2 regions of the Blautia caccae genome follow, and region 2 is predicted to be linked to the other one. Evidence: riboswitches for the same ligand, from Rfam matches in the RefSeq annotation. Region 2 holds a riboswitch; the other holds the start of a gene.
What was found. A riboswitch is a leader RNA that binds a small molecule or an ion and turns the genes downstream of it on or off. The one in region 2 is predicted to bind S-adenosylmethionine.
Positions count from the first base shown of each region.

Region 1: another riboswitch for S-adenosylmethionine. It lies ahead of WMO65_RS11395 (hypothetical protein); the one in region 2 lies ahead of metK (methionine adenosyltransferase).

Region 1 is NZ_JBBMFP010000009.1:22,202-31,498, forward strand. Features, by position in the region: gene WMO65_RS11370 (hypothetical protein) at 1-713, opposite strand, end outside; gene WMO65_RS11375 (hypothetical protein) at 730-1,566, opposite strand; gene WMO65_RS11380 (Eco57I restriction-modification methylase domain-containing protein) at 1,592-5,617, opposite strand; gene WMO65_RS11385 (restriction endonuclease subunit M) at 5,622-6,572, opposite strand; gene WMO65_RS11390 (recombinase family protein) at 6,562-7,137, opposite strand; gene WMO65_RS11395 (hypothetical protein) at 7,295-7,600, opposite strand; SAM riboswitch class I at 7,690-7,778, opposite strand; gene WMO65_RS11400 (LPD16 domain-containing protein) at 7,964-9,297, opposite strand, start outside.
Region 2 is NZ_JBBMFP010000007.1:152,682-161,978, reverse strand. Features, by position in the region: gene WMO65_RS09755 (hypothetical protein) at 1-313, opposite strand, end outside; gene WMO65_RS09750 (response regulator transcription factor) at 609-1,298, opposite strand; gene WMO65_RS09745 (sensor histidine kinase) at 1,291-2,787, opposite strand; gene WMO65_RS26540 (DUF6783 domain-containing protein) at 2,835-2,948, shown strand; gene WMO65_RS09740 (ATP-binding protein) at 3,078-4,472, shown strand; gene WMO65_RS09735 (helix-turn-helix transcriptional regulator) at 4,587-4,829, shown strand; gene metK (methionine adenosyltransferase) at 4,882-6,069, opposite strand; SAM riboswitch class I at 6,213-6,313, opposite strand; gene WMO65_RS09725 (SDR family NAD(P)-dependent oxidoreductase) at 6,384-7,154, opposite strand; gene ilvD (dihydroxy-acid dehydratase) at 7,160-8,881, opposite strand; gene WMO65_RS09715 (FadR/GntR family transcriptional regulator) at 9,146-9,297, opposite strand, start outside.

The sequences.
Region 1 (9,297 bases), on a different contig from region 2:
TTTTGCAACTTGCCAATAGCCCGGATACTTTTATCTTTATAGAGTCCCACGTATCCATGATCAGAATATTTTCGTTCAGCCTGATCATAATACAGATTCAGATCCAGATTATCCTGAAACGTCGTTCCTGCCACTATTGCTCTCATCCATTTATAGCGGTCCGGTATCAGTTTCTCATCAAAACAATAGTTTTTGAAATCTTCCAAGACAGCCATGATTTCTGTATCTCTCTCATCAATCACTTCTTCTATTGCTTCTACAAGTTGCTCGAAAGTCAGATTTACATGCTTAATCGGGTGAACAAGTCGATCCATATTCTCTTTATTGAACTTTTTTAGTTCTTCTTCCAACTCATCAGATAGTTGTCTCTTCATCGGTTTCGGGTCAATCGTCAACAATACTTTAATATCTTCTGCGCCAAACTGATTAAGATGATTTACCAACTGCTGCTTTGTAAACTGATTATACAATTTTGTTTCTACAACTATCTTAAAACTCTTCTGGCTGATCACTGCATCCGGTACACTCTCATCGCCTGCGACCTGTAAATCAAATGTAATTTCCGGACTTTCTTTTTCTCCGAGAATAAGTGAGTTCAACATCAGAAAAAAACGATCCGCATTATAATTATATAACCGTGATAACATCAGCATCGTATTGGATGTATCTACATTCTCTTTTGAATGATATCTCTGAAAATAATGTATCTGCATACAGCACCTCCCAGTATCAGCTGTTTTTAGTAGACTTCTGAAAACGGGCAGATTCTACCCATTTTCTAAACTCCCAGTCCAATGGTACCTCGTCTATCACTTCCATAAGCATTTGCTCATAATCCAAGTAAACCTGATAATCTGATATTCTGCTCCAAGCAGTAGTCAAAACAGGTACCCCATACTGTTTCTTGGCGATATCCATAATATAATTGTCCAATGGAATATGTAAGAAACGGTAGAATGGTTCCACTACATCCGGCACAAGCACATATAAATACTTCAACGTCATATTCACCCATTTTTGTGCCTGTCCGATATAGAATTCTATTCCCTCTGCTTCATATTGGTCTACTATCAGCTTACAAATTGAATAATGCCACTGTGTATATTTTTCCGAATTATCTACGTCAATCAGTTCTGGTATTCTTTCTTCCAAAAGAACATCAACAGACTTTCTCAAAGCGTCTCCATTTTTACCATGAAACCGAATAGTTCTGCACATATCCGTATACGCACTCCGGCTGGCTGCCTCAAACGGATTATCAGTTACTCCGAAATATAGCATCTTCAAAAACTCTAAAATATTACTATCCACAGTGACCTGATGGGCCTGCATTATTCCTTCTTTTTTCGCAACAATCCGCCTGCAGAACTCATCCACTTTCTCCTTTCCATAGTAAGAAAAAGGATCTTCAATAGAATTTCCCATCAAATCCAACCATGGATTGAATATAGCCTGCCCTTTATGATAAAAGTACACGCATTCTTTCATTGAGAAATACCCATTACGATGAGCGATCCAATCAGACTGCTCCCGTGTATATTCCTTTGCTTTTTCTATATCGTACACTATATTCCTCTTTTCTTAAAACCACTTACTCATGTACTACATATTCCATTGGACGTATTAAAGACGTAATCATTTCTTTTTCGTCTTTTGAGCAATGATATCTTTCAAACAAATCATTCTCGCTCCACTCTTTTGTATAGTTAAGAAATGGAACAAATCTAAAGTTTGCTTTTGAAATATTCATTGAAGAATACGTTTCATGCAATAAAAATCGGGGCAATTTTAAACAGAAATACTTTGCAAAATTTATAGCTTCTATTTTTGTATCGAAAGCAGCCAAAAGAAGATAAGAATCTGTAAATACAGAATTTGGTGGAAGCACTTGTATTGTTGAGATAACTCTATATCCTATTGATGGATCCACGCCAACTTCTCCACCTCTTGGAACAACTTTTCCAATAATTACCTTATATTTGGGGATTAAACTATGTTCTTTAATAACATCAGACATCCTAATATATGTAGATGTCATACTATTGCTTTTTTGGCTGCAAAACATAGCTATATTATATTCTGTAGTTGGTGCATTTTTACCCCTAAAGTCAGAAGGTATTCCGAATACGTTACGAGCATAAACAACCGTGTCCATTTTAACATCATTACTGTTCTCAATCTCTTTTATTAGCCTAATTGACTCGTTGTTCCTAATGAAAATATCATATTCATTTAATGGTCTCATCATTGTAGTAACTTTTTCTCCACGTATTGAAGTTATTTCACAGTCACCACTGTAGTCACGATCCCAAAGAAAGTAATTAACACCACCCACTATACTGACATTTTTAAACAACATTTCATTATCAGTATAATCAACGATTTTTCTCATTGAACGATCAGCTAACATATCCGACCTAAATTGATCTAAACCTTTTCCACCAGAGAACCATCTGGATGGCGTAACCATAGATACATATGCTGGATTCAAGGCTTTTGCTTGTGTTACAAAATAATTATAAACCGGTTTCGCACTATAACCTTTTCCGCCACCATCCAAAATCTGATACGGCGGATTTCCAACAATTGCATCAAATTTCATAACGTTATTTCCTTTCTTCCAATAATTCTGTCGTAAAACTTTATCCAAAAACATTTGCGGCTTATTAGACATTGTATTTATGAGATCATCGAAATAGTGAGCATTGATTTTCCCACCACTATACCCCGTCAAAGTCCTTCTTGTAATAGCCTTTGCCATAGGAGTTTTACAAATCACAAAAATATTTTCGTCTACTGTCTGTAACCAGATATCTTGCTTATCTTTTATTGTGAGTTCTTCATTAACAAATTCTTGCAATTTTCTTCTATACACACTATAGGTCACATATAATGGATACAAACCGGTTTTTGAATTTATTTCAAGAATTTGGCTATCCAACTTTCCAAAAATATCAGCAGTTACTTTTCCACGATCTACAAATCTTGGCTCATCCAATTTACCTTCTTCAGTAAATGTTTCATCATAGAAACAGTATCCACCCAAGCAGTCACTCATATGCATATTAACGACACGCCATGGAGTCAATACTGTTTCTTTATCTGGATTTTTAAAATAAGAAAATAATCCAGCGATTTTCTTTACCCTTTCCATTGGATCAAGTGTATCAGCTTCTTTAGCTATATTACGAATCCGCCGTCCAGCTGCAATAAAAACTTCCTCATCGTAATACTTTTGGAATTCTTTAAATTTACTTTTGGTTATTCCATTTGGCATAAATTCATTCCAAGAAGAATCATCTACAATATCAACGAAACGATCCAGGGTGATTTCTTCATCATAAGGAATATCTGCACCATATATTAGCAAAGGCATACGTATAGAAATACCTCGCAGGATACTAATAGCATCATTACGTACTTTCTTTTTCTTTTTCAGTTCTTCAAGTCTGGCTTTCTCCTCTGGTGTCAGTTCTTTCTTTTTCTTTTTTTCAAGTTTTTCCTTTTCTTCGTACTCTTCATTGGTAAGTCCCTGATCATTAACAGTAATATCATTAGCTTTTGGAGCTGCCTTTGAGGAACCAATAATTCCTTTCAAATCATCAAAACGTTTAATATCAATGTCAGTAAGTTTGAATAATTCGTCATTATAAAGATTGGTATCATCAAAACCATTTCGTACAACTTTATCTGCATATGCACGTTTTAATTGCTGCAGAAGCTTTGTTGCACTATATTCTTTCATTTCCGACCCGGATACAGCTATAACAGGACAATAATTGAGAAATTTACCCATTAACTGCTTATCACCTATTTTAGTTTTCCCTGATTTTGCAGATACCTGAACAGCACTTGAAACCATTTTAAGTGTACGGTCAGGCGCAAAATCAAATACATAAGCAGTTTCTTTTATTTTACCGTCTTCATTGCACGGAGACTGTACACGGAAGATAGTCTGCAAGTAGTTTGCAGCAGATGTAGAATACGATCCGGCGAGCATAAATACAGCTGTCCATTCTTTTACAGTTACCCCTGTAGTCAGCTTTCCACATGAGAGTGTGATTGTATATGTATCGTTTTTTTTCGCCTCTTTAATTGCTGCACGAACTTTGGAAAGAGCCTCTTCGGACTTCTCTTCTTCATCTCCATTACCTGCCACATTAACAATATCAAACATACCATTTCCAAATACTTCATGTTTTAACATCAATTTTTTTAATGCTCTGGCTTCTTTTACACCTGGAACCATCCAAAGAGAATGCTTAAAAAGAGAACGGTATTCAGTGTTAGAATATGGATACTGACTGTGTTCATCTTCTGTTGTCATCAGATTAAGAAATGACCAAACATCTGCTTCATGTACAAAATCTCCTACCTCTGCACCTTCTGGCATGTCTGCATAATCTTTACTAAAATCTCCAGTGAATGTACGGAAAAACTCATGAAAATTGAAAGCCTTGTCTTCAAAAGTGATATAATTGCTATTATGTAGCACGTCGCCAAGTGAATATGTATAAATTCTAAGCTCTGGCAGCTCATCATACGGATTGTGATCACCAAAATGTAATTTATCCCATTCAGATTTACATTCCTGTTCCATGATGTAATCCCATGTATATATAGAATTTTCATCATAATCAGTCAAAATATTAAATGGTGTTCCGGATAATGCAAGTAGTTTAGTTCCAGATCCATCTTTAAATACTGCCTTTACAGTATCTTCTCCCAGTGCCGTAGTAGTCCCCTCATGTGCTTCATCAACAATTACACAATCCCAAACCGTATCAAAAATAATATCATTTTTATCAAACTTTCCGCCAACCTCTGACGAGCCACGTAGGTCTTGTATGGAAGCAAAATAAATAAAGTTCTTTCCGGAAGAAAGGAGCTTATCAGCAGTATATCCAGTTGCCTTTGAACCGTAAATATAATCCTCTACACCATAAAAAATTTTAGTAAAATCTTCATACCATCCAGCATCAACTACAGGTCGGTGTGTCAGAATAATAGTTTTTTTGAATTTGCATTGTTTAACAATTTCCAAGGAAACGAAAGTTTTTCCATATCTCATTTTTGCATTAATTAAGAAACGGTCAGCTTTTTTAAAATGTTTAACAACTTTTGTAATGCATGCAGCCTGTTCCGGTCTGAAAATAATAGGCGAATGTTTTACTATATCGGAATTACTCAAATTAGAATAATTCTTCTTAACGGCATCAATGGCTTTTTGAGCAGTCTGCAAATCTACAGAAAACCATTCTTTCCCTGATGATTCTCCAAGTTGAACGTTAGTATATCCGGAATTTTTCAGTACTTCATGAACATGATGATCTCTGAAGGCTTCAATTTTCAATGTCCCATTCTTATCTTTCACTGTTCTCACGGCGATTTCTGAATGGAGAAGATGCGGAGTGAGACCTGCAGTATTAGTATAAGCTCTTATTCTTTTTAAAGCAGCCTGATTTAATTCACGACTATTTGGAGTCAACTGGTCAACCGGAGTAACTGTATGTAATGTAGCATCTCCAATTTTGACTAGACCATTATGAGCCTGGTCATCAATTGTGAATACATAGATTACTTTATATTCAAAAGCATTCTTAAAAGTTGTATCCATGATTTCATTCCCCCTTTACCATGGACCGGAATTCGATGCTCTTATTCGATCTCCAATCAAATATCCTACATGGGATTTCATCTAACTCCGGTTCTGGCTTTTCTTCCGTATTTTCAATTTCCAATAAATCAAATATTGAAATCTGCTTATAAACAGTTTCTGCTAAACTGAAAGGCGCTGTCATAGTAATACCATTCATCTGCCAGATATTCCAGGCAACTATGTTTGCGACTTTCTTTATCTGCAACAACGATGGATCTTTTTTCATTCGCTCTTGATAATATTCTATAAATGTATATAACAAATTTTCTCTTGCCAAAAGAACATTATCACCCTGGAAATCATATCCATAGCAGCTCTGAAATGCTCTGATTGTCCATTCATACCACTCATCATCATTCTCTGCATTTTCATTTACAATACGAAGTTTTCGATCCAAAAGACCTATTCTTTCGCTAATAGGAATTTCTTGCCCAGAAACAGTATCGTAACGACTTACCAGATATGGAGCTTCTCCACAGGCTACTTCCATTCTTCTAGCATCAATATAATCCTTCCAAACTTTATTTTTAGGAAATTTTACAGGCTCTTTTTTACTACACCACGTTTTATCCTCAGCATGATTAAAAACATCCTGATAACCAAACCAAGTTGCATCAATAAGATTATTCTGTTCGTTACAAACCCATGACGGTGTAAATACTTCAGCCTTATCTCTGGTACGCTTAATTTTTTCCCCTTCAGTTTTCAAAATCCTTGGCTGAATTACACAAGAAAATGAACCAGTAATCAAATCCGGAACCATTTCCTGATCAGTATGATACTCTGCTCCGTAGGATATATAATTATCACTTCCCCAACGAATAAATTTCTTTGTCGTCTTATCAGAAAGAAGGATTTTTAAAAGGTCTGGGCTGATATCCTTAATGTTTTGTTCTCTAATATCAATCTCCATTGACACCATCCTTATACTCTTTAATTAACCGATCCACAGTCGGTCTGCTTACATTTAATTTCTTTGCTATCCCAGATTTTGATATCTCTCTATTCATGTACGCATCATAATAGTTTCCGAAATCTTTAATTTCAATACGTTTTCTTCCCTTATAAACACCTTTCTTCTTGGCAATGGCAATACCTTCTGCCTGGCGTTCAAGAAGATTCTGATGTTCAAATTCATTGATATCTGCAATCATAGCCACCATAAGTTTTCCGTTAGGAGTAGAAGTATCAAGATTTTCCTTCATGCTTATCAAATGAACATTTTTTTCATTTAATTTCTCAACAATAAATAATAAATCTTTCGTAGATCGAGCCAAACTTGAGAAATTAAAAACATAAACCGTATCTCCTTCTCTTACCCACTCCAACATATCCCGTAGCTGTTTTCTATCCGTCTTATTTTTTTCATATACCTTATCAGAAAACCATTTATCAATGTGATATTTTTGTAATGCTTCTGTCTGCCGATCTGCATTTTGATCAACAGATGTAGCTCTTACATATGCTATATTGGCCATACAATCACCCTCACACAAATTGCAGAATAACTATAACTTATGTTGCAATCTGTAAAATATTATATCATAATGACCCTATGTTTACAATCCGAGGACACTTTCTAATTCACGTTTAACGCTTAATAACACGTACCCTATTTTACAGAATCATCTTGTGTTACTGAATAATAAAATCACTAAATCCCAAAACATACTTCTCATAATCCACCCTAATCAGCTCCGACTTTCCAACTGTTTTCGCTGACTTGTATGCTATATGACCAATAAATCCAACATAATTCAACGACCAATCCCGATTTACTACATATAAATCACTAATCGTCTTACTTGTTGGTTTTTCACCATCACCAAAAGAAAAACCCTCTGCCTCAGCATCTAAAAGAAACTTCTTGGCAACAGTTTCATTTCTTAAATACACATACACTCGTCCATCCATTTTACTTAATTCTGTAATCGTATTCATTCTTTGCCTCCAAAATATAGATTTAACCTAAAAAGAGGCAAAAAATAACACCCATCGATACCGAGGGTGATACAAAAAATCGAATATAATCCCCATCGGTCAAGCATTAGCACCTTACCTTTCAAAGCAGGTTGCTGTGCGGTCAACGAGCTTGTCTCTCACGCACTCTCTATAGGTTTGTTTAATTCTAACCCAATAAATGAGACAAGTCAATTATTTTTTATCAAGCAGTTACGTTAAATTACTTTCAATAACTAATTAACCATAAATAAAGAGATTATATTTCAATAAAAAAAGAGACTACCCAACCAATGGTAATCTCTCTCATATTTATGTGACAAGGTTTCTTTATATTCTACATGCTCATGCAAGCTCAACCCCTTTCGCTTTGCTATCTTTTCCCTGCTGTTTTGCAATAATCTCCTTATTGATTTTCAATCGCTCATGAATGGATTTCTTTTTCTTCATTGTTTTTTTGTTTTCTAAAAGGGAGCCCTGTTTTAGGGCTCCCTTATCGGACATTGCTCTTTCAGGTGACTTCTTTTCTCCAGTTACAGATGCTTTAACTGCTCCTTCTACTTTTTCTAATGTCTTCTCTTCCAGACTGCAAAAACTCTGCAAATACGGCAGCACATGCTCCTGCATATCTGTAAGATCCGCCATATATGCCTGAAAGGATTCTTCACCCTTTGCTTTCTGGTAATTCAGCCAGCTTTCATCATGTAGCTTCATTTCATTCTGGTTCTTCAACTGGCTCACAATACCGCCGTTTCCATCTCCGATATTAATTTTTCCTTTTAATTCCTGCATCTGGTCACGATCCGGATAGTAAATTGTAAAGTACATCTGTACAGTTTTCTCCGGCATTCCAGTTTTTGGATCTGCTTGTGAAGCCAGTTCTGTATCCATTTTGGTTGTTATTTCATCCAGTCTTCCCAGTTTCTGATAACCGGAAATGTCCATTTCCTTATCCTCACAGAAATTGATGCGGACAACCGGTACTGCTGTCTCCGGTATCTCAGGCTGATAGGCTTTCAATTTCTCCAGAAGTTCTTCTGCCCGTGGAGATTCTTCGCATTCCTCATCTATAATATCTTTCAAGAACGGAATGTACTTATGGGCATAACCACATCTTAATTCCAATGCGACAGTTTCCACCATATCTTCCTTCGGGCTAAAGTTATCATGATAATCATAATGGTCAAAGTCTTCCGCTAATTGATCCAGTGCCGCCGCCAGTTCATCCGCAGTCATTTTCTCCGGATAATAATGGACATTCAATTCTTTCGGGGGATAATATCGAAAATTCGGAAACGCCTCTACAATCTTTTCCAGTGCTTCATGTACCATTGGAAGTGCTGCCAGAAATGCCACATCATCCAGGTTGTCTCCCCGGATAGATTTCCTGCTGACCAGAGATACCTCCGCCTCATCATAAAAAGTATCATTCGGGTCACGGTAGATAATTCCCATGCCGTTTCCATAATAACTTAATGTTGGGTCATCAATGATTTCCCGGTATTTTGCAACTATTTCATCCAAATTAGTACTCTTATATATTTTCCCAAGGCTATGGTATTCATCACATTCTGCAGCATAGTATTCCAGATAAGGCTCTTTCTTCGGAGGCATATTGTTCAGGACATTATCGATCATATTGTAATTTGCCTCCTCCAGCTCTTCTACTTTCGCCAATG
Region 2 (9,297 bases):
CACGCACCGGAACAATCTGTTCTAAGGCCCTTCCTATATACAGCAGTTCCCGCAGCGGCATGTTCTCATTGATCGTTGACTGGTGTTCGCCAAACACCATTACCTTATCCTCAATACCAAAGGATACGTCATTGCAGAAATTCATATAAAGCACATCATCCACTCTGATCTTCCGGACTTTCGTCCCCTCCGGAAGGGGTTCGTCATGCAGTGCATTGTAAAGTGAAATCTCATTTTTCTCCGCAGATTCATCCTTGAAAAACAAATCCACAAATACACTGTTTTTGTACTTCTGGTTCTCTTTTGCTGCCATAAATGCCCTCCTTTTACAGGCCATATGACCTAAGGAAGACTTGCTTCTATATTTTATAGTATAGAAAAAACCTATAGATTATTCAAGACCTTCCCCTGAAAAACGGCCCTTATTTTATTTTGATTTGGTAAATTCGGGGGAACTCCCCATTTGACAGCCTCTCGGCCGAAAAGCAGAACTTATGAACTGATAAATCATAAGTGTATTCAGTATATCACAGAGAAAGGTTCCTTTCAACAGGCAGTAAAAAAGGATAGCAGTGCATAAAACTCACAACTGCTATCCTCAAATCCTCTCACACCTTAAACCGGTATCCAACACCCCATATGGTCTCAATATACTGCGGTTTCGCCGTATTAAATTCAATCTTTTCACGAATCTTCTTAATATGCACTGTCACTGTGGCAATATCACCGATGGACTCCATGGCCCAGATTTCCTTGAACAGCTCATCCTTGGTAAATACCCGGTTGGGATTCTGTGCCAGAAAGGTAAGCAGATCAAACTCCTTGGTTGTAAAATTCTTCTCCTCACCGTTGATCCACACACGCCTTGCCGTCTTGTCAATCTTCAGGCCGCGGATCTCAATAATGTCATTCTCCTGCACACCTGTACCGATCAGTCTCTCATATCTGGCCAGATGTGCTTTCACTCTGGCAACCAGCTCACTGGGACTGAACGGTTTTGTCATATAGTCATCCGCTCCCAGACCCAGACCGCGGATCTTATCAATATCGTCCTTTTTGGCGGAGACCATGATCACCGGATTGTTCTTTACATTCCTGATCTCACGGCAGATCTCAAATCCGTCCACTTCCGGAAGCATCAGGTCCAGAATGAACAGATCATAATTTCCCTCCAGCGCCTTCTTAAGCCCCACGTCACCGCGGTGCTCAATCTCCACCTCAAAGCCGCTCAGCTCCAGGTAATCCTTTTCAAGGTCGGCAATTGCCTCCTCGTCTTCAATAATTAATATCTTACTCATTCATCGGTACCTCCTGGTATTTTCTAAGAACGAAGTACATAACCGTTCCGATATTCTCCTTGCTCGTTGCCCAGACCTTGCCTCCGTGATCCTCCATGATCTTCTTGACTATTGAGAGGCCAATGCCGCTTCCTCCCTTAGAAGAATTTCTGGAAGCATCCGTACGGTAAAACCTGTCAAAAATATTGGGCAGGTCTTTCGCTGCGATTCCTTTTCCGTTGTCCTCAATCTCCACCTGGACAAAATCCCCTACGTCCTTCACCCGCAGGTTGATCCTCCGCTCTCTGCTGCTGCCCATGTATTTGAGGGAGTTGCTCACAATATTGTTTATAACCCTTTTAATCTGCTCCGCATCGGCAATGACAAGCACCTCAGGTCCCACATAATTGGAATACTGGAACTGTACGGACTTGGATTCCAGCTCAGAATCCAGCTCCTCTGCACAATCATCAAAAAATTCCGTCACAGAAATCTTATTGAAGGTGTAGGGTATCCTGTTGGTATCCATTTTGGAGTAGAACGTCAGTTCATTGATCAGTCTGTCCATGTCATTAGCTTTATTATAGATTGTATGGATATATCTGTCCATCTTTTCCGGTGTATTTGCCACGCCATCCATGATTCCTTCCACATATCCCTTGATGGCAGTGATCGGTGTCTTCAAATCATGGGAAATATTGCTGATCAGTTCCTTATTATCCTTGTCAAACTCCAGCTTCTCCTCAGCGTTCTCCTTCAGTCTCTGCCTCATGGCCTCAAAATCCTGGCACAGATCAGATATCTCATTCACACCCTCGCTGGCAATAGAGAAGTCCAGGTTCCCTTCCTTGATCTTCTGGGTCGCTGTCCGCAGCTTATCAAGGGGTGAGATAACGCCCCTGTAAATCCACCAGGTAAGCCCCAGGGCCGTAACCGTGAGGATGATCACCACGGCTGCCAGCATATTCCGAATCAGCTCCTCTATCTGCGGCAGCGTTTTAAACACACTGGAAACCACAAAAAGACTGCCTTTTCCGTGCTCGCTGGTCTCAAAGTCAATTTGCTTAACCAGCGCCTTTATCTTGCCTCCCAGATAAAAACCATCGCTGCTGTCACCGCTGTCATCCTTGTAATCCGGCAGCCTGCTGATAAGCTCCGACGGGTAGGGATCACATCCTATATATCTTATTTTATCATCTTCCCGCACAATAAGATAGGAGTGTACCTGCTCCAATTCCTTGTTAATGGAATCCAGATATTCGATATTTTCCAAATCTTTGGGAGATTCCTTGGCTGCCTCCGACAACCGGCCGATAGCGCCGCTCGTCATGCTGTTGATCACCTCTGCCGTGTTGGTCAGGCTTTCATATGTGGCATTCTCAATTCCATACTGCTTTTCTATGGCCTTGAGCTGATACTGGCTGAAACCCCAGAACGCCACACCGGTAAACAGCAGAGGCTCCAGTATGATGATGAAAAAAGAAACGATAATCCTTGTCTTTAATTTCATGTTCCGGCACCTTTCTGTCCTCTGCCCTAGAGCGTGTTTGAAAATTCATTCCGACAAACTGTGGCGCACAGCTTGCCGAAAGCAATTTTCAAACACGCTCTAAAACGGGCATAATGTCTTCTGGTAAATATTATAGCATAATTTGCTGCATTTTCTTCTAAACAAAAGTGAATCAAATCTAAACTTTCTATAAAAAACCCTGCAAAATCCTTTGACTTTACCTGAAACACCTTCTAAAATATAATCAACAGGAAAAGCGGCCAGACCGCAGGACCCACCGAGGAGAAACTATGTTTTTAGATAAAGATAACCATCTCGCAAAATTAAATGAACTGTACGGGCAGAACTGCTTTCAGTCCGCCTCCCTCTACTGTGACGCCGGTATGGGAAAGACCACTCTTCTCAGACAATTTTCAGCCGGAAAACGCACCCTGTATTTCAAACCCCTGGAGACTACGGACCGTGAAAACTTCCTGGCCCTGAAGGAAGAGGCTATCCGTGTGCTTGGTGCTCTGGAAAAACTGAAAGCTGCCAAAAGATTCGCGGAACTGTTCCGCACCATAGGAAGATCCGCCAAAGAGGAACCTCTGCTCTTTATTATTGACGATTTTCCACATCTCATCAATAAAAACCGCAGACTATCCACATTGATCCAGTCTTATATGACAAAAGAGTGGAAAACTTCCAAACTTTTTGTAATTTTATGTAAACCTGCTTCCCTGTACGAAAAAGAAAGCACCCAGGCTGCCAATCCACTGCTCTTAAAGCCCTTTACTTTCTTTGAGACGCGGCAGCTCTTCCGCCATCTGCCCATAGAACAGCAAATCTGTATATTCGGCATTACGGGAGGCGTGCCCGGCTATCTGGCCTACTTTGTCAATGGCAGGCCATTTCAGGAGAATCTGTATCAGTTATTTTTCACGGAGGAAGGTGCCTTTTACCGACGTCCCACCAAGTTTTTAAAAGTACATCTGTCCGAGCCGGAACTGGCCCACTCTGCCCTTCTGTGTCTCGGCGCAAAAAGGCGCAAGCTCCACGAGATCTGCGAGCGGACAGAACTGACCCCAAGCGCCGCGGGAAGTCTTATGAATACCCTGGACCTGCTTGGTCTGGTGGATAAGATCATTCCCGTCACGGAAGACGCGGGAAGCCGCAGGACGCTTTACCGCATCGCTGACGGCGTATTCCGCTTCTGGTATACCTTTGCCGCGCCTCACCGCAGCGCCATTGAACTCGGGTGCGGAAGAGATGTATTTGAAAAGGAAATACTCCCTGCCCTGGACAGCTACTCCAAAGAGACCTTTGAGGATATCTGCAGGCAGTATCTGGATCTTCTCGCCTGTCTGGGAGAGGCTCCTTTCCCCTATGACCACGCGGGAAGCTGGTGGGGACAGCATCCCACCAGAAAACGCACCGAGTACGTCCCCATCGCTGCCTCGGATGACAGCAACATGCTTCTGGGAGACTGTTTCTGGACAGACCAGTGGATCGATCTGGAGGGCCTGCAGGGTCTTCAAAAACATGCCGGGCTGTTCCCGCACAGTACAATCTGGTACTGCCTGTTTGCCAAATCCGACTTTGTCTCCGGCATGGAAACCATCTTCGGGGACACTGTGAAAGTCTTTACACTGGAACAGATGTGTACCCGGGCAGATGCCGTTGTCTGCACACCAGATATCTGCTAAAATTGGTAAAATAGATGCACATGACAATTTTTACGATATAAATGTCAATTATCAGTTAGTTTTTATCAAGTTTCCTTTTGGATATACTAAAAGAAAAAAGGAGACACGGCAGAAATGGACGAGAAAAGAGAACGCCAGTTTCGGGAACTGGGACTGACTATATCGTATTACCGAAAACTGAAAGGGCTCACACAATTACAGCTTGCAAATGCCGTTGGTCTGAGCCGTACACACATCAGTAATATCGAAGCGCCCAGGATCAAAACATCCCTTTCCCTGGAAAGTCTGTTTGATATTGCAGATGCACTGGACATACAGCCCAGAGACCTGTTCAATTTCCGTGAGCAGCAGCAATAGCAGAAAAGGTTCCGCATTCCTTCAAGCAGAGAATGCGGAACCTTTTAATTTCTTATAAATATTTCTTTAAGTCTTCAGCCTTGTCCAGTCTCTCCCAGGGCAGATCCAGATCATTTCTTCCGAAATGTCCGTAAGCTGCGGTCTGTTTGTAGATTGGACGTCTCAAATCCAGCATTTTAATGATTCCGGCCGGCCTTAAGTCAAAGTTTTCACGTACGATCTCCGTCAGCTTCTGGTCTGAAAGTTTACCTGTGCCGAATGTTTCCACCTGGATGGATGTGGGATGCGCAACGCCGATGGCATAGGAAAGCTGAATCTCACATTTTCTTGCAAGACCTGCTGCCACCATATTCTTTGCCACATAACGGGCGGCATATGCTGCGGAGCGGTCCACCTTTGTACAGTCTTTACCGGAAAAAGCACCGCCGCCGTGACGGGCGTATCCGCCGTAAGTATCCACAATGATCTTACGTCCTGTCAGGCCGCTGTCCCCGTGAGGTCCGCCGATAACAAAACGTCCTGTGGGGTTGATGAAAAATTTTGTCTCTGCGTCCACCATGTCTGCCGGAAGGATGGGGTCAAACACGTATTTCTTAATATCCTCGTGAATCTGCTCCTGTGTGACATCCGGGTCATGCTGTGTGGAGAGTACCACTGCATCCAGGCGGATCGGGCGGTCATTCTCATCGTACTCAACCGTCACCTGTGTCTTGCCGTCCGGTCTCAAATAAGTCAGTGTGCCATCCTTTCTAACCTTTGTCAGCTGGCGTGACAATTTATGTGCCAGGGAGATGGGATAAGGCATGAACTCCTCTGTCTCATCTGTGGCATAGCCGTACATCATACCCTGATCACCGGCGCCGATGGCGTCGATCTCTTCCTCAGACATGCTGTTTTCCTTTGCCTCCAGAGCCTTGTCCACACCCATGGCGATATCCTTTGACTGCTCATCAATCGTGGTAATCACACCGCAGGTATCCGCGTCAAAGCCGTATTTGGCTCTCGTATAGCCAATCTCACGTACGGTCTCCCTTACGATCTTCGGAATATCTACATAGGCATTCGTTGTGATCTCGCCCATTACCATAACCACACCCGTTGTGGTGCAGGTCTCGCAGGCCACACGGCTCATGGGGTCTTTTTCCATCAATGCATCCAGAATGGCGTCAGAAATGGCATCGCACATTTTATCCGGATGGCCTTCAGTTACTGATTCGGATGTAAATAATCTTTTTTCCATGTTGTTCTCCTTTTTTAAGATTGATTTATCCTGCGGCTGATTCCTGCGCCGAAGCGCGGCCGCCTGCGGTTATGTTCCTCTTGCTCGCCGTATGCAATAAAAAGGGTCCGCTTAAGCGGACCCATATCTTACATAAATGAATCCTCTTATTGTTCGACTATTTCGCTCAGGTTGGCACCTTCCTTTTGCAAGGGGTTGCCGTGACTTCACAGATCCTATGTATCTCCATCACTCTGAATAAGAGAAATTATAACCTATTCACTTGTCTTATATACGATAACGCTTTTTCTATGGTTTGTCAATGGGTAATGGATTTATTTCACCAGATACCCGCCGTCGACCGGGATCACCGCACCACTCACGTAATCACTTGCATGGGAGGCCAGGAAAATAGCCGCGCCCTTCATATCATCCCCGGTTCCCCAGCGGTGTGCCGGGATTCTCTCAGAAATAGACGCAAATCTTGGATTTTCCGGATCCATAAGCGCCTTGTTCATCTCCGTCGCCATATACCCCGGCGCAATGGCATTCACATTGATTCCTCTTGCCAGCCAGTCATTGGTGAGTTCCTTGGTAAGCTGTGCCACACCACCCTTGGATGCCGCGTATGCAGGTATGGTCTGGCCGCCGAAAAAGGAATTCATAGAGGCAATGTTGATGATCTTGCCGTAACCCTTTTTCAGCATCACCCTGGCTGCCTCCTGGCAGAGGATAAAAATGCTGGTCAGGTTCACGCGGATGACCTCATCCCACTCCTCCAACGGAAACTCTTCCGCACTGTGGCGTCTCTGGATTCCGTGGGCAGTGAGAAGAATATCCACATCACCGCCCAGACTGTCCAGGCACTCCCGGAAAACACGGTATATATCCTCCCTGTCCCCCAGATTTCCCTTGACTCCGTGGCATTTAAATCCACGGCTCTTAAATTCCTCAGCCACCCGGAACACACTGTCAGAGGTACCCACGATCGCTACCTCACAGCCTGCTTCCATATAGCCTTCCGCCATTCCGTAACCCAGTCCTCTTGTCCCGCCGGTCACAATGGCTTTTTTTCCGCTGATATCAAATAAATCCTGTGCGTGCATCTGCTTTACTCCATGTATCCGCCCTTCATAGGAGAGACGGCCCTTTCTGAGAAGATTTTCAAGACACCCTTTTCATATTTTACAGGTTTTGGCTGCCATTTGCTTCTGCGTTCCTTTAAAACAGCCTCAATCTCTTCCTGTGTCTTCTTCTCACCTGCGATTCCCACTATGCGGAGCACGCGGCCCGGAATATTCACCTCGATCAGATCGCCCTCCTCAACCAGAGCGATGGGACCGCCCTCTGCCGCTTCCGGAGAGATATGTCCGATTGCAGGACCCTTGGATGCTCCTGAAAATCTTCCGTCTGTGAGAAGGGCAATGGAAGCGCCCAGCTCCGCGTCAGACGCAATGGCCTCTGTGGTATAGAACATCTCCGGCATACCGCTTCCTTTCGGTCCCTCGTAACGGATGATCACCGCGTCACCGGGTTTGATCTCATGAGTCAGCACCGCGTGGATGGCATCCTCCTCACAGTCAAAAGGACGTGCTTTCAGGGTAGCCTCGAACATTTCTTTCGGAACTACGGTATGCTTTACCACAGCCCCTTCCGGTGCCAGGTTGCCGTAGAGAATGGCAATACTGCCGTCTGTTCCAAAAGGTTTGTCAAAAGGACGAATCACATCTTCCCTTTTCAGACCCACTTTTTCCAGGTAGCTGTCGCATTTATCATAGAAGCCGTTCTTTTTCAGTTCCTCCAGGTTCTCGCCCAATGTCTTACCGGTGACTGTCATCACATCCAGATGCAGCATATCCTTGATTTCTTCCATAATGGTCGGAACGCCGCCTGCATAGTAGAAGAACTGTGCCGGCCACTCTCCTGCGGGACGGATGTTCAGCAGATAATGTGCGCCTCTGTGGAGTCTGTCAAAGGTATCGCCGTCGATCTCAATGCCGAATTCCCTTGCAATAGCCGGAAGGTGGAGCAGGGAGTTTGTGGAGCCGGAGATTGCAGCGTGCACCATGATGGCATTCTCAAAGGACTTCATGGTCACGATCTTGTCCGGTGTCAGATCATGCTCTGCCAGCCATACTGACTGTTTTCCCGCTTCCCTTGCCACTACACGCAGGTCCTTGCTAGTAGCGGGCATAAGCGCACTTCCCGGCAGCATCAGGCCAAGTGCCTCTGCCATGATCTGCATGGTGGATGCGGTTCCCATGAAGGAGCAGGCACCGCAGGAGGGACATGCGTTCTGCTTGTAGAAGGTCAGCTTCTCCTGCGTGATCTCCCCGCGCTCGCACATGGCATTATACTTACCAATCTGTTCTAGTGTCAGAAGGTCAGGACCTGCGTCCATAACACCGCCTGTCACAATAATGGAAGGAATGTTCACTCTTCCCACGCCCATCAGGTGCGCCGGCATTCCCTTGTCACAGCTTGCAACGAACACGCCGCCGTCAAAAGGTGTGGCGTTGGCATGGATCTCGATCATATTGGCGATCATATCTCTGGATGCCAGGGAATAGTTGATTCCATCGTGGCCCTGGGCCTCGCCGTCACAGATGTCCGTGGTAAAATATCTGGCGCCGTGTCCGCCCGCCTCAGCGATTCCTGCCCTGGCCTCCTCCACAAGCTCCAGCAGGTGTCCGCTGCCCGGATGGCTGTCACCAAAGGTACTCTCAATCATAATCTGGGGTTTTGACAAATCCTCCAGCTTCCATCCTGTTCCCAGACGGAGCGGGTCTAATTCCGGTGCAATTTTTCTTAATTCCTGGCTTCTTAACTTCATAATCGTTCTCCTTTGACTAAGTGAATCTGATGAATCGCTGCTTGATTTGGAATGGATTGGTTTTTTTGAAGACATCATACGTCGTATCTGTTTGTATAGTAACACTTCTTTTCCCCGGGGTCAAGAGGCTCACTTATTTTATCCCTTTTGCTTATTTTTACCCTCCGAAATTTATGCATATTTCACAAAACAAGAGGCCGCTTTCATGCACGGCACCCGGGGCTTTTTCCTTCTGCGCTGTGTGCAATAAAAAATCCGGGCCTGTTACAGCCCGGAAAGTCTCTCTATCTTATCCTGATTGCTTGCCAGATGCTCTATCATGGCATCCTTAGCAGCCTTGGGATTGCGTTCTCTGATGGCATCCACGATCATCTGGTGGGTGCGCACGGTTTCCTTTGTCAGGGAATAGTCCGTGA